2 regions of the Phocaeicola dorei genome follow, and region 1 is predicted to be linked to the other one. Evidence: riboswitches for the same ligand, from Rfam matches in the RefSeq annotation. Region 1 holds a riboswitch; the other holds the start of a gene.
What was found. A riboswitch is a leader RNA that binds a small molecule or an ion and turns the genes downstream of it on or off. The one in region 1 is predicted to bind cobalamin.

Region 1 (7,980 bases):
TAGCTTCGGCGTATGCATAAACTATCTTCGCACCGTGGCGGATGATGCCGTTGTGTTCCTGTATTGTTCCGGGCAGGAAGCCGGGAACATCCTCGAAAGTGATCAGAGGAATGTTAAAGCAGTCGCAGAAACGGATAAAACGGGCAGCCTTGTCACTGGCGTCAATGTCAAGGACGCCGGCCAGCCAGGCGGGCTGATTGGCAACAATACCTACGGAACGACCTCCCAGGCGACCGAACCCCACCACCACATTTTTAGCAAAGTGAGGCATCACCTCGAAGAAATACTGGTTATCCAGCACCGGTTCGATGATATCCTTTATATCATAAGGCATATTCGGATCTTCGGGAATGACAGTCTGCAACGCCTCCACCTGACGATGGATGTCATCGTTGCAGGGAACCAACGGCGCATCCTCCATATTGTTGGAAGGCAGGAAACTCAGCAATTCACGGATACTCATCAGCGTTTCCTCCTCATTGTCGCACATAAAATGGGTCACACCGCTTTTGCTGCTGTGGGTATAGGCACCGCCCAGTTCTTCCTTGCCCACCTCCTCGTTAGTCACAGTCTTCACCACATCCGGGCCGGTGATGAACATGTGGCTCTTCTCTTTTACCATAAAGATAAAATCGGTTAGTGCTGGTGAGTAGCAGGCTCCTCCGGCACAAGGACCCAAGATGGCGGAAATCTGCGGGATAACACCTGAGGCGATAGTGTTCTGATAGAAAATAGAGGCATATCCGGCAAGGCTGTTCACCCCTTCTTGGATGCGTGCGCCTCCCGAATCGTTCAAAGCGATAACGGGAGCTCCCGTCTTCAAAGCCAGTTGTTGCACCTTCACGATTTTGGCAGCATTGGTCTCGCTCAGCGAGCCGCCATGTGCGGTAAAATCATATGCATAGACAAACACCGGACGGCCGTCTATCTTTCCGTAACCGGTGACCATACCATCTCCGGCAATCTGCTTCTTCTCCATGCCGAAGTTGGTACAACGGTGGTTCACCAGCTTGTCCAGTTCATTGAACGTACCTTTGTCCAGCAACATTCCGATACGCTCGCGAGCGGTCATCTTCCCTTGGGCGTGTTGTTTCTCGATCTTGTCCACACCGCCGCCCAGCGACGCGCGTTTGTCCAGCTCTTTAAACCGGCTGTATATTTCTTCTCTTGTCATGATCAATCTTCTTTTATTATATCCAATACTATTAATACCTGGTTAGCATTGACGGAATCCCCTTCATTGACCAGGATATCCCTTACCGTGCAGTCCGAGGTCACTTTGTAGTTGCTCTGCATCTTCATGGCCTCCAGCACTACCACAATATCCCCGGATGACAGACGGTCTCCTTTCCGGACGGGAATTTTTACAACCTTTCCGGGCATGGGAGCTACAATCTTGTCATCCTGTCTCTCCTCGCCGCCCTTTTTCATACGCAGATACTTGGTCTGGGTGTCCACTATGTCCACATGATAGGAACGGTAGAACATATTCACATCATAACTCTTTCCACCCTCCCCACGGATCAGTTCGGCATTGAAGGAATTGCCATCGTGCAGGATGGAACAGCTTCCGTTCTCGGCCATAACGATATCCACATCATACGGTTTTCCGTCAATCATAAACTGTACCTTGTTTCCTTCCTTGCTCACCAACGTCACATCGGCTACGCGGTCTCCAATATGTATTTCCATACTTTTGCTTAATTAAATGAAGAATCAGATTCTCAATACTCCTTTCTGCAAGCCGAACTCACGCCAGCGGCTGATGGGACGGGCATCAGACAGCTGGGGACTCTTGTTCTCTTCCAGATTCATCAGATAGTCAATATAAGAGGCGATCATGGCGATATTCTCAATCTCCTCATTATTACCGTTGCCACGGAGCAGCATACGCGAGTTCTTCTCTATGAACAAGGTATTATACTCACCCTTTACAAAGTCGGGGGTATGCATGATGCGTTTCAGATAACTGAGGTTGGTCTTCAGCCCCGTAATCTTGTACTCGTAAAGTACCCGGCGCATACGTTCTATGGCATATTGGCGGGTCGTAGCCCATACAATCAGCTTGCCTATCATCGGGTCGTAATAGATGGGAATCTCGTAACCTTCGTAAACGTAGCTGTCAATGCGTACGCCGATGCCGTTAGGCTCCGTCAGCTGTTTGATGATACCCGGCGAAGGCATGAAGTTGTTCTCCGTGTCTTCCGCACAGATACGACATTCGATGGCATGACCGCGCTGGAAAAGTTCTTCTTGCTTCAGGTGCAGCACCTCGTTATTGGCTATACGGATTTGTTCTTTTACCAGATCCACGCCCACCACTTCTTCGGTGATGGGATGCTCCACCTGCAAACGGGTGTTCATCTCCAGAAAATAGAAATCGCGGTTCTTGTCCACCAGAAACTCGATAGTTCCGGCTCCCGAATAGTTCACCGCCCTGGCGGCAGCCACTGCCTTTTCCCCCATCTCCTGGCGGAGTTCCGGAGTAAGGAACGGAGACGGGCTCTCCTCTACAATCTTCTGGTTGCGACGCTGGACAGAACACTCGCGGTCAAACAGATGGATTACATTGCCATGATTGTCACCCAGAATTTGAAATTCTATATGATGGGGTTCCTCCACAAATTTTTCCAGATAAACCGTATCATCCCCGAAAGAAGACATGGACTCGGAACGGGCGGTGTTATATGCCTCCACCACTTCGTCTTCACTGTGTATCAGCCTCATCCCTTTACCGCCGCCTCCCATAGAAGCCTTCAGCATGACAGGATAGCCTATTGCATTACAGATACGTACCGCCTCTTCGGCACTTTGCAACGGTTGTTCCGTACCGGGGACCACGGGAACGCCTGCGGCAATCATACGCTTACGGGCGGCAATCTTGTCACCCATCGCTTCCATCGTCTCGGCGGAAGGGCTGATAAAGATGATCCCCTCCTCTTTGCATCGGCGGGCAAAATCAGCATTCTCGGACAAAAAACCATAACCGGGATGAATGGCATCGGCTTTGCATCGTTTGGCAGTCTCTATTACTTTTTCTATATTTAAATAGCTTTCCCTGGCTATAGCAGGACCTATAAGATAGGCCTCGTCAGCATACATCACATGATGAGAAGTGCGGTCGGCTTCTGAAAAGACAGCAACGGTCCGTATGCCCATTTCTCGGCAGGAACGCATTACACGTAAGGCTATTTCACCTCTGTTTGCAATCAATACTTTCTTTATCATTTTTCTTCTTATTATAACGGGGGTTAATTTCGCAGGCATAGAAACTGTCCTTGACGGCTTTCAGGCAGTCATGGCACAGGCAATCGGAATAATTCTCCATTAAATAGGTGCGTTGCAGAGCATCCAGTCGGACAGTTGCGCAATGACACGATAAAATATCATTGTGCATACAATCAAATGTTGCACCACAACGTGGACATACCTTTTTCATAGGCATTCCTCCCGTAAATTTTTTATTTTCTTATTTTCTTTCGTACTGCTTTCCTAATCCCACGAGTAAAAACAGCCTTTAATGAATGGCAGGTCTTCTGACTGACTCCTTATCTTGAAGCCTTCCCGATGTGAGGATTGTCACATCAGTGGCAAAGGTATTTTTCAAGATTCCAGCAGAGCTTCACAGCAGCGGGACTGTCCGGGATTTGCACCCGATTCCCTTTTAATCCGAATAGCAGATAGACTATCCGAAACCAATTCGGGGCAAAGATAATGGATTTTATAATTAAACGAAGCGGAAAAGATGAAAAAAGTGTTGCTTGAAGTTTTTTTTCTTTTTCCAGTTGTTTTATTGATTTAATTCCTAACTTTGTCAGTAATATCGGTTTCCGGATTAGCCGTTGGCGCGAAACGGAATTAAAAGGGAATCCTGTGCAAATCAGGAACTATCCCCGTAGCTGTAAGTTTTATCCTCCCATAGTGTGGGGAAGTGTTGTGACATTCTTAGCCACTGGTTATTGTGAAAACCGGGAAGGCGTTACAACGGAAACAAGTCAGAAGACCTGCCGTTATTGTTTATATCATTCATGGCTTTCGGGTGAAAGGCGATAGAACGAATCATACTGATCCTTTTTATTACTGGTTTCCATGAATTGTCGTGTGTGAAAGACTTATATTGAATAATGTGTGTTTTGTATAACCTTAATTTATAAGTATGATTAATTCAGAGGTATTTATTATTAAGAGAGATGGTAAAAAAGAAACTTTCTCTCTTGATAAAATTAAAAATGCAATAGCCAAAGCATTTTTGTCAGTAGGAAGTTTTGCTACCCAGGATGTGATTACTACTGTATTGAGTCGCGTTAGTGTCAGTGATGGAATGAATGTGGAAGAAATCCAGAATCAGGTGGAGGTGGCCCTGATGGCTGAACATTATTACAGTGTTGCCAAGGCGTATATGCTGTATCGTCAGAAACATTTGGAGGATCGTGAGGTGAGAGATAAACTGAAGTTTTTGCTTGACTATTGTGACGCTTCCAATCCGGCAACCGGCAGTAAATATGATGCGAATGCCAATGTGGAGAATAAGAATATTGCTACGCTGATAGGAGAGTTACCCAAATCAAATTTTATTCGTCTCAACCGTCGTCTGTTGACTGACCGTTTGAAAGACATGTATGGAAAGGAATTGTCCGATCGTTATTTGGAACTTCTGAATCATCATTTTATTTATAAAAATGATGAAACTAATCTGGCTAATTATTGTGCCAGCATTACTATGTATCCTTGGTTGAATAATGGTACGATAGCAGTGGGAGGGAACTCTACGGCTCCTACTAACTTGAAATCTTTTTGTGGTGGATTTGTCAATATGGTTTTTATTGTATCCAGTATGTTAAGTGGTGCCTGTGCTACTCCAGAGTTTTTGATGTATATGAATTATTTCATTGGTTTGGAATATGGGCAGGAATATTATAAGTATCCCGATAAGATTGTTGATTTATCTACCAAACAAAGAACAATAGACAAAATCATTACAGACTGTTTCGAGCAAATAGTATATTCTATTAACCAGCCTACAGGGGCGCGTAATTTTCAAGCCGTCTTTTGGAATGTAGCTTACTATGACAAATATTATTTTGAAAGTCTTTTTGGTAACTTCTTTTTTCCCGATGGAAGCCAACCTGACTGGAATTCACTAAGTTGGTTGCAGAAACGTTTCATGAAATGGTTTAATAAAGAGCGTACACGTACTGTTTTAACATTTCCTGTAGAAACAATGGCGCTTTTGACTAAAGATGGTGATGTATTAGATAAGGAATATGGTGACTTTACGGCTGAAATGTATTCCGAAGGTCATTCTTTCTTTACTTATATGAGTGATAATGCAGATTCTTTAAGTAGTTGCTGCCGTCTTCGCAATGAGATACAGGACAATGGTTTCAGCTATACTTTGGGAGCAGGTGGGGTTTCTACAGGCTCAAAAAGTGTGCTGACTATTAATTTGAACCGTTGCATCCAGCATGCGGTGAAATCCGGTATACTTTATCCGTTTTTTTTGGAAGAAGTGGTTGATTTGGTACACAAAGTCCAGTTGGCTTATAATGAGAATCTGAAATTGTTGCAGTCGAAAGGTATGCTGCCTTTGTTTGATGCTGGTTACATCAATATGAACCGTCAGTATCTAACTATCGGTGTTAATGGTTTGGTGGAAGCAGCGCAATTTATGGGTATTGAAATCAATGATAACCCTAAGTATGAAGCATTTGTTCAGGAGATTTTAGGAATGATTGAACGATATAATAGGAAGTACCGTACAAAGGATGTTTTGTTTAATTGCGAAATGATTCCTGCTGAGAATGTAGGAGTGAAGCACGCTAAATGGGATAAAGAAGCAGGCTTCCAAACATTCCGAGAATGTTATAACAGTTATTTCTATATTGTAGAAGACAAATCGTTGAATGTTGTCGATAAATTCCGTCTGCATGGACGCCGCTATATAAAGCATTTAACGGGAGGCTCGGCCTTGCACATGAATTTGGAAGAACATCTTAGTAAGGAGCAGTACAGACAACTACTTCGGGTAGCTGCTATAGAAGGCTGTAATTACTTTACATTTAATATACCGAATACCATTTGCAATGAATGTAAGCATATTGATAAGAGATACTTGCATGAATGTCCTGAATGTCATAGTCGGAATGTGGATTATCTGACACGTGTTATCGGGTATATGAAGCGGATCAGTAATTTTTCTCAGGCAAGGCAGAAGGAGGCTGCACAAAGATATTATGCTCCGTTACGTTGATTATGACATCGTATTTCAAGAAATTCCGGATGAAGTCACTCTGGCGATCAATCTCTCTAACTGTCCCAATAGGTGCAAGGGCTGTCATAGCCCTCATTTGTTGGAAAATGTAGGAGAATCTTTAACGGAAGAAAGTCTTGGGCATCTTTTACAGAAGTATGGAAAGGCGGTGACTTGCGTCTGTTTTATGGGAGGCGATGCCGAACCCTTTGAAGTGGAAAGGTTGGCAGGATTTCTTCACCGACAGTCTATCGCTTTGGTAAAGGTGGGTTGGTATTCGGGGAAGAATGAATTGCCGGAAGGTCTTTCCGTTCAGAACTTTGAATATATAAAGTTGGGACCGTATATTGAAAAATTGGGTGGCTTGAAATCTCCTGATACCAATCAGCATTTCTATCGGATATACGGGGATGAGATGAAAGATATTACCTATCGGTTTTGGCGTATCTGAAAAAGGCGGAAATAAATTCCGCCTTTTTCAGATAAATATATTAAGTTGGTTATGCTTCCGGTTGATAGTCTTCACCATTCTCCCATGCACTGTCGTCATTCCAGTTTTCATATAAATGGTTTACCCAAATTTGGCGAATCTCAGGATAACTGCCAAGGGCTTTCATATTACATCCGTCTTTAATACCATGATCAGCTCCGGCTTGATCTATCGGGTGGCTTTCGAATGTTCTGTCCACTTTGAATCCTAATTTCTCCAAACGTTCACGCCAGCTATATTCATTTGTATTGATTTCCACATTACTTACATCGTCATCTTCGGCCATAGCTTCCAATCCCCAAAGGTCGTTGTGGGCATGGTCACCGGCAATTGACATGAAAGGTGCAAGATAAACATTTACTTCTGATGGGTTCAGGCCGTTCTTTTCGCAATAGCTCATCACCTTAGAGTACATACAGTCGGGATATTGGGTTTTGTCAAATCCTTCTACAGGAATTCTATTAGCCGGTTCTTCCTCTATTTCTTTCGGGAAGAAAAGCATGTCACCATAATCCACAGTACCTACAAAGATATTGTTGTTGGCAGCAAGTTCCTGCAATGCTTTTTCCATGTCAGAGTACTTTTTGTTAGCATTGTAATTCTCATCCGGATTACCGTGTCCCATTAGAAGCACGATGTTGTTCTTGTCTGCTAATTTAGACTCATAGTGTTTGTAAAGTATCTCTGCTACATCTTTAGTATCTTCTGCACTGGAAAGAAGGTTGGCACCCTTCAATACATCAATATGCGGATACCATTGAATCATAAAGTATTTTTTTACATCAGTATTCATTAATGAAAGATATTCTTCGCCTGGAATTACATGCAATGATTGTACAGCCACACGTTTGTATCCTGCATCGCCTATTGCTTTCAACCATTGGTCCAATTCATAACGTGCTATGCCGGTAGATGCTTCTACACGTCCGATACATGTACGTGAAGTAAATGACATATAAATATCCGTATTGGGGAATTTAGCTTTAAAATCCTCAATCACATCATCATAAACAGAAAGGGACTCATTATAGGTACTGCCAAAAGTACAGAGCAAAATGGCTGTGTCGTGTTGCTTGGTTCTGGTTACTACATCCACAGCAGGATTAACAGTACTTTCTTCATCATCATTGTCACTACAGGAACTGAATCCTGTGCAAGTTGCGGCAGCAACAAAAGCCGCCATCAGATAATACTTGAATTGTTTCATACGAATAAAAATTAATTTATAAATTGTTGGTTA
Region 2 (7,980 bases), 2.1 Mb from region 1:
GCCGCATCGGTACATTTTGACAACATAAAGTTCAAACCCACCCGGAAATTTCGTAAGGAGGTACGAAGCAAAGGAAAGCTGGAACGGGCAGAATATGGTTTCCGGACCTCCTCCACCCGATATTCAGCAGAAGAACGCTTTGTACGGCTGACGAATTATCTGAAAGAGCACTCCATTATCACTTGCAAGGAATATTGTGCCTTGACAGGGTTGCTGAAAACAAAAGCCGGCAGCGAACTACGCCAATGGAGCAATGAAAAGAAAATAGAAAGAGACGGACGCGCCCCGCACGTGATATACAGGGCGATGCCGGAAAGCTGAAAAGGCGTCCTTTCATTTGCTCCCCCCCCCTCCCGGAACCTTTATTCTTTCCGGGTACGGCTGGTAGCTATGAGATACGCCCCCAGCAGAATCAGCGGCACACTGAGCCACTGCCCTATATTAAAAGTCATATCCGCCTCTTCGGCAACCTGCGGATTCTTCATAAACTCCAGAGCAAAACGAGTGCCAAAAAATATAAGCAAGCTTACTCCGGTTATTAATCCCACTCTTTTTTGTAAATGGTATGTATGGTACATCACCCAGGCAGTTACACCGGCAACCAGGCAATACAGCATTTCATAAATCTGAGTAGGATGGCAAGGCAAACCTTCATACAGCTGATGCCACTCCCGGGAACGGACAAATTCAAATCCCCAAGGCAACGTGGTGGGATATCCGAATATCTCGGAATTCATTAAATTACCCAAACGGATACAGAAGCAGACAATCGCCACAGCAGGTATCATGCGGTCAAACAACCACCACACACTTTTCCGGGTTACTTTTTTTGAATACCACATCAGAGCCAGAATGATGGCAAACACCCCTCCATGACTTGCCAACCCACCTTTCCAAATCTTGAATATTTCAACAGGATGGGCGCTATAATAGTCCCATTCATAAAATAAACAATGCCCCAGACGGGCGCCAATGACCGTACTGACTATGCAATAGACGAAAAGCTTGTCCACCCAGTCTTCCGGATACTTCTCTTTTTTGAATAAACGGCTTACTATTTCATAAGCTAATATGAAACCAAGGCCCCACATCAGCCCATACCAACGCACTTCCCAACTACCTACTTTAAATAAGATAGGATCCACATCCCATACAATACTTGCTATCATTGTTCTATTTCTTTGTTTATGAGCACAAAGGAAATAAAAAAAACTCTTCTCCGAAATAAAACGGAGAAGAGATTTTCAGAATATCGTTCTTTTTGAGGAAACCTCTTTATACCAAATGCGCAATCAGTTCCTCACGGTCGCCGCACAGCAGATCAATTACAGGAACTTCAATCATGGTATAACATCCGGGCTGCTGTTTCATGGAGGCACGTGCCACGCAAACCAGCACCTGTGCGGTAAGAGCCGGATTATTAATCTTCATGTCAAACTCGAACAACTGATTATGGGTCTTGCCCGATACCCCTTTACGAACCAGGTTAACGCCATGACCCACGTCATTCAAATCGTCCACACATGGAACTTGTTTTACATGTGTCTCGTCATTTACAAAATAAGGATCCGACTTGATGGCGGCTTCCACAGTCTTGAAGTCCGCACCTTCCTCCAGTTCCACATACACCATACGGCGATGGATACCGGTACCCACAGGAATAGTCATGGACAAAGCATCCTTCACTCCATCAATGGCACGGACTGCTACGGAATGCCCCATGCTGCGTCCCGGACCGAAATTGGTATAAGTAATGCCCTTCGGAGCGATGGCTTCCAACAGTGTACGAACTACAGAATCGCTTCCCGGATCCCATCCGGCAGAAATAATAGCGACAGCCTTACCGGCCTTTGCCGACTCATCCAATGAACGGCGGAGAGAAGTGATTTGTGTATGAATGTCGAAACTATCTACCGTATTGATACCCATTGCCAGAATCTCTTTAGCATATTTTTCCACGCTACGGGTCGGAGTAGCCAGCACAGCCACATCCACATCTTTCAATTCCTTTATATCTTTCACCACAGCGTATGCTTCCAACTCGGCAGGCTTGTTTTCCGCACCGCTACGACGGACGATACCTGCAATCTCAAAATCGGGAGCAGCTTCCAAAGCCTCCACTACATACTGACCAATGTTACCGTATCCAACCACGGCCGCTCTTATTTTTCTCATCTTTTATTGGGTTTAGTTTACTATTATCTGTTAATTCGCTGCAAAAATAAACATTTTGCCTCATTTTTTTGTTCACTACGACCTAATAATTTAAAAATATTCTTGCCGAACTTATAATTTAAAAGATAGATGTCCTATTTTTGCAAAGAACTGTAAATTTTCAAATGAAACAACCATGATAGAATATATTAAAGGAGACATTGCGGAGATTACTCCGGCAACGGTAGTTTTAGACTGTAACGGGATGGGATATGGCATCAATATCTCATTGAATACGTATTCGGCCATTCAGAATCAGAGCAATACGAAATTATATATTTATGAAGCGATCCGGGAAGACGCCTACGTACTCTACGGATTCTCGACCAAGCAGGAACGGGAGTTATTTTTGTTACTGATTTCCGTATCGGGCATCGGCGGCAACACGGCACGTATGATTCTGTCGGCTTTATCCCCTTCCGAACTGTGCGGAGTAATCAGTTCCGGTAATGACAAGTTATTGAAAACGGTGAAAGGCATCGGCCTGAAAACTGCCCAACGCATCATAGTGGACTTAAAGGACAAGATCGCCACTTCGGGCGTGGAAACAGTGAACAGTGAAATGTTTGCCAATCCGGCCAATACAGAAATTCATGACGAGGCTATCTCCGCACTCACCATGCTGGGATTCGCACAAGCCGCATCACAAAAGGTAGTGGCTGCCATACTGAAAGAGGAGCCTGCCGCCCCGGTAGAGAAAGTGATCAAGCTGGCCTTGAAGCGATTGTAAGGGCTATACATGAAACAAGGGACACGGACAATGCGGACTTTGGGGAATCTTTTCAAAATCCGCTTTGTTTGTGTTCCGATTCACATCACTTCTCTTCCTCCTGTTCCTGCATTTTGCGGGTTACAAACTCTATTTTCAAGTTCGCTTCTTTCTTATCTTTACGGATTTGTTCCATGCCGGACAGGATGCGCGCCAATTCTGTTAATTCTGCAATCGCCTTACGGTCATTGGGTTGCATAGCCGTTTTATAAGTACGGTCTCCGATAAACTGAAGTTGAATATTCTTATCTTTGTTCGCTACAATAAAAGCGATAACGCCGCCGTCTTCCCCCATCTTATAATCGGCCTTCTCGATTGCACGGCCCAAGTCAGTGGTTTCATAGCTGTCTTTCGAGGCGGGAGTTTCGGCAAAGGTATCCCCCACACTCACTTTCACCGCCGTGTGATGCAACGTGCCTCCTGCACAATAAATAGAGGTAAGGGACATTTCCCCCTGCTCGTTCACTTGTCCGCGCAAGAATGAACGGCCTATATTCTTTTCTACCGTCTGGGTAGGATAAAAATAGTTACCCACCTCCTGATATGCAGTATCTTTCTCAAGAACAAAATTACCTTTGACGGAATCCAGCTGAGCTTGTCTCACCACCATCATGCTATCCAGGTAAATCAGACTTTTCTGCTGTTCTTTCAAATCCACCTGCTGCATCAGCTTGACTCCCTGTTTTCTGGCTTCAAACGCTTTCGGATAAAGGATGCGGATACTGTCTATCTGCAATTTGGCCTCATTAAAGTTCTCTTTTTCCAAAGCCGCTTCAGCCTTACGCAAATTTTCTTGCGCTTTCTTCTCGCCGCCATCATCACAACCGGCCAGCAACAAGGCAAATAATGCTACTAATCCTATCTTTTTCATGTACTTGATCGTTTTATATGCAGGCAAAAATACAATTTAATTGCGTGATTTCTCCTTATCCTGCGCAAAAAATCGTAAATTTGCCCCTCTTTAAGATGAATATGGAACTAAAAGAACATTTTAATAATAAGATATTCAAGTTAATCTCCGAAACGGCAGACGAACTGGGATTGGAATGTTACGTTGTAGGAGGTTATGTACGAGATATATTTTTGGCACGTCCCTCTAAGGATATAGACGTTGTAGTAGTAGGAAGCGGAATTGAAATGGCACAAGCCCTCGGCAAGAAGCTGGGACGCGGAGCACACGTTTCTGTTTTTAAGAATTTCGGCACGGCACAAGTTAAATACCATGACACGGAAGTGGAGTTTGTCGGTGCCCGTAAAGAGTCGTACAGCCATGACAGCCGTAAGCCCGTAGTAGAGGACGGCACCTTGGAGGACGACCAAAACCGGCGCGATTTTACGATCAATGCCATGGCAGTGTGCCTGAACAAAGCACGTTTCGGTGAATTGGTAGATCCTTTTAATGGACTGGACGATTTGAAAGAGAGAACTATCCGTACGCCGCTGGACCCGGACATCACTTTCAGTGACGATCCGCTCCGCATGATGCGTTGTGTCCGGTTTGCCACACAACTGAATTTCTATATTGATGACACCACTTTCGAAGCACTGTCACGTAACAAGGAACGCATTCATATTATCTCCAAAGAGCGCATCGCCGACGAGTTGAACAAGATCTTGCTCGCCCCCATACCGTCCAAAGGCTTTATAGAACTGGACCGCTGCGGACTGTTACCTTTGATTTTTCCTGAACTGGTAGCGTTGCAAGGAGTGGAAACCCGGAACGGCCGTGCCCATAAAGATAACTTCTACCATACCTTGGAAGTTGTGGACAATATTTCCAAACATACCGACAACCTATGGCTACGTTGGGCCACTCTGTTGCATGATATAGGCAAGCCACGTACCAAACGCTGGGAACCACGTATAGGATGGACTTTCCATAATCATAACTTTATCGGTGAGAAAATGATTCCGGACCTCTTCCGCAAGATGAAACTGCCCATGAATGAGAAGATGAAATATGTCCAAAAGTTAGTCAGCCTGCACATGCGTCCCATTGTTATCGCAGATGATGTAGTAACTGATTCCGCCGTGCGACGTCTGCTTTTTGAAGCCGGAGATGATATTGACGACTTGATGATGCTGTGCGAAGCGGACATCACTTCAAAAAATGAAGCACGAAAACAAAAATTCCTGGATAACTTCAAACTGGTACGCCAGAAACTGAAAGACCTGGAAGAAAAAGACTGGATACGCAATTTCCAACCTCCGGTAGACGGAGAAGAAATTATGCGGATATTCGACCTGCAGCCCTGCCGTGAAATAGGCAGTCTGAAAAGTTCTATCAAGGATGCCATACTGGATGGAATCATCCCTAATGAACATGATGCTGCTTTAGAACACATGTTGAAGAAAGCAAAAAGCATGGGATTAACACCCAAAAACTTATAAGAAATTGACCATACACTATACCAAAGGAGAAGAGTGGGCCAATACCCTGTCACATGGTGTTGGTATCCTGATAGGTATCGCCGGCGGCGGTTATCTGTTGCTTACTGCCATGAAAAGTGGCAATCCGTGGGCAACAGGTGGCATGTGGCTCTATCTATTCGGTATGCTGTCTTCCTATATCAGCTCCACCTGGTATCATGCCAGCAAACCATCTCCTCACCGCGAAGTGTTGCGCAAATTCGATCATGCTTCGATTTATCTGCATATCGCAGGAAGCTATTCCCCCATCATGCTGATAGCCTTGCGGGAAGCAGATTATTGGGGATGGGGAATTCTTAGTTTCGTATGGCTATGCGCCCTCGCCGGGATCATTCTATGTTTTTGTAACCTGAAAGAACATAGCAACCTGGAAACAATTTGCTATATAGCCATGGGATGCAGCATTTTTGTAGGTTTCAAGCCGCTCTGCCAACATGTACCTCCTGTTTTTATTTATTGGTTAATCGGCGAAGGAGTGTCTTACATCACCGGAGCTGTCTTTTATTCCTTCCCCCAATTGCCCTATATGCACTCTGTTTTCCATCTGTTTGTATTAGGAGGAACAATCTGCCATATGATGGCATTGTGGTACATTTTATAACCCTCCCATCTTCAATAAGTTATCCGTTTTGGAAAACTTTTATTTATTTTTTAAACAGAAAGTTTCCCAAAATGTTATACCTTTGTAGCCGTCCGACAAGGTGAAGTTAACCCCTTCTAAGAGGGAATGCCGTGAAAATCAGCAACAGTACCCGCTGCTGTAATTCTCGTTGAACTGAAACAATATGCCACTACAAAACTATTTGCGGGAAGGCGTTTTAAGGGAGAGATAAGTCAGAAAACCTGCCTGGAAGGACAGCCAAGTTTTTTAAATTAACAATTAATTTTTCCAACAATGAATTACGCTGAGATTTGTATTATTAAGCGTGATGGAAAGCGGGAAGACTTTTCCATCAGTAAAATTAAAAATGCAATCGGCAAGGCATTCCATGCCTCCGGAATTGACAATGAAGACAAACTGATTGCTGAAATTACCATGCGGGTTATCAGCAATTTTGTATCTCCAACCATCAGTGTGGAAGAGATTCAGGATCTGGTAGAAAAGGAACTGATGAAAGTACGTCCCGAAGTGGCTAAGAAATACATTATTTATCGCGAATGGCGGAATACGGAACGCGACCGTAAAACGCAAATGAAGCACATCATGGACGGCATTGTAGCCATCGACAAAAATGATGTCAACCTGAGTAATGCCAACATGTCCAGCCATACTCCCGCCGGACAGATGATGACTTTTGCCTCGGAAGTTACTAAAGACTATACCTATAAATATTTGTTGCCTAAAAAATATGCCGAAGCGCATCAGTTGGGCGACATACATATACATGATTTGGATTACTATCCCACCAAGACTACCACTTGTATCCAATATGACCTGGATGACTTGTTCGAACGCGGCTTCCGCACTAAAAACGGAAGTATCCGTACTCCACAGTCCATTCAAAGTTATGCCACTCTGGCCACCATCATATTCCAGACAAACCAGAACGAGCAACATGGCGGACAGGCTATCCCCGCCTTCGACTTCTTTATGGCGGAAGGGGTACGGAAGACATTTCGCAAACATCTGAAAACTTTAACCGAGTTTTATATAGAAGTAGAAGGAAAAGAACCCGGAACAGAGGCTCTCAAGAAAATTGAAGAGAAAGCATACGCCATGACGCGCAAAGATACACATCAGGCAATGGAAGGATTCATCCACAACCTGAACACCATGCATTCGCGAGGGGGAAATCAAGTCGTATTCAGTTCCATCAATTATGGAACAGACACTTCTCCCGAAGGCCGCATGGTCATAGAGGAACTGCTGAAAGCTACCATCGAAGGCCTGGGTACCCGTGGCGAAGTACCAGTCTTCCCCATACAGATATTCAAGGTTAAAGACGGAGTATCTTATTCCGAAGAGGACTATAAGAAAGCCATGGAAAATTTCGAAGCGGCACTGGAAGGCAACATGGAATTCCAAGCTCCCAATTTCGACTTGTTTCTGAAAGCTTGCCGTACCACCGCAAAAGCCTTGTTCCCTAATTTTATGTTTTTGGATACTCCTTATAACAAAAATGAGAAATGGGATATCAAGGACCCTAAACGTTACCGCTATGAACTGGCAACTATGGGATGCCGTACCCGCGTATACGAAAATGTAGCGGGTGAAAAAAGTTCATTAGGACGTGGCAACCTGTCATTCACCACTATGAATATGCCCCGGCTGGCCATCGAAGCACGCATCAAGGCAGAAAGTCTGGAAGAATCAGGCAAAAAAGAGGCCATAGAAAGAAAAGCAAAAGAAATATTCATAGAAAGTGTACATGCTTTGTCCGAACTAATCGCCGAACAATTGTATGCACGCTACCAGTATCAACGTACAGCCTTGGCACGCCAGTTCCCGTTCATGATGGGGAATGATGTGTGGAAAGGCGGAGGAAAACTTTCGCCCAACGACCAGGTGGGGGATGTATTGCGTCAAGGCACATTGGGGATAGGCTTTATCGGCGGGCACAATGCCA

Region 2: another riboswitch for cobalamin. It lies ahead of GKD17_RS01995 (anaerobic ribonucleoside triphosphate reductase); the one in region 1 lies ahead of GKD17_RS10765 (cysteine-rich CWC family protein).

Annotation. Positions count from the first base shown of each region.
Region 1 covers NZ_CP046176.1:2,571,416-2,579,395, forward strand. The annotation lists gene GKD17_RS10750 (acyl-CoA carboxylase subunit beta) at 1-1,174, opposite strand, end outside; gene GKD17_RS10755 (acyl-CoA carboxylase biotin carboxyl carrier protein subunit) at 1,177-1,692, opposite strand; gene accC (acetyl-CoA carboxylase biotin carboxylase subunit) at 1,717-3,228, opposite strand; gene GKD17_RS10765 (cysteine-rich CWC family protein) at 3,194-3,445, opposite strand; cobalamin riboswitch at 3,510-3,715, opposite strand; cobalamin riboswitch at 3,808-4,026, shown strand; gene nrdD (anaerobic ribonucleoside-triphosphate reductase) at 4,157-6,250, shown strand; gene nrdG (anaerobic ribonucleoside-triphosphate reductase activating protein) at 6,234-6,701, shown strand; gene GKD17_RS10780 (sirohydrochlorin cobaltochelatase) at 6,751-7,947, opposite strand.
Region 2 covers NZ_CP046176.1:476,633-484,612, reverse strand. The annotation lists gene GKD17_RS02030 (HU family DNA-binding protein) at 1-321, shown strand, start outside; gene lgt (prolipoprotein diacylglyceryl transferase) at 363-1,169, opposite strand; gene GKD17_RS02020 (diaminopimelate dehydrogenase) at 1,276-2,175, opposite strand; gene ruvA (Holliday junction branch migration protein RuvA) at 2,351-2,944, shown strand; gene GKD17_RS02010 (hypothetical protein) at 3,030-3,854, opposite strand; gene GKD17_RS02005 (CCA tRNA nucleotidyltransferase) at 3,872-5,374, shown strand; gene trhA (PAQR family membrane homeostasis protein TrhA) at 5,379-6,014, shown strand; cobalamin riboswitch at 6,096-6,278, shown strand; gene GKD17_RS01995 (anaerobic ribonucleoside triphosphate reductase) at 6,309-7,980, shown strand, end outside.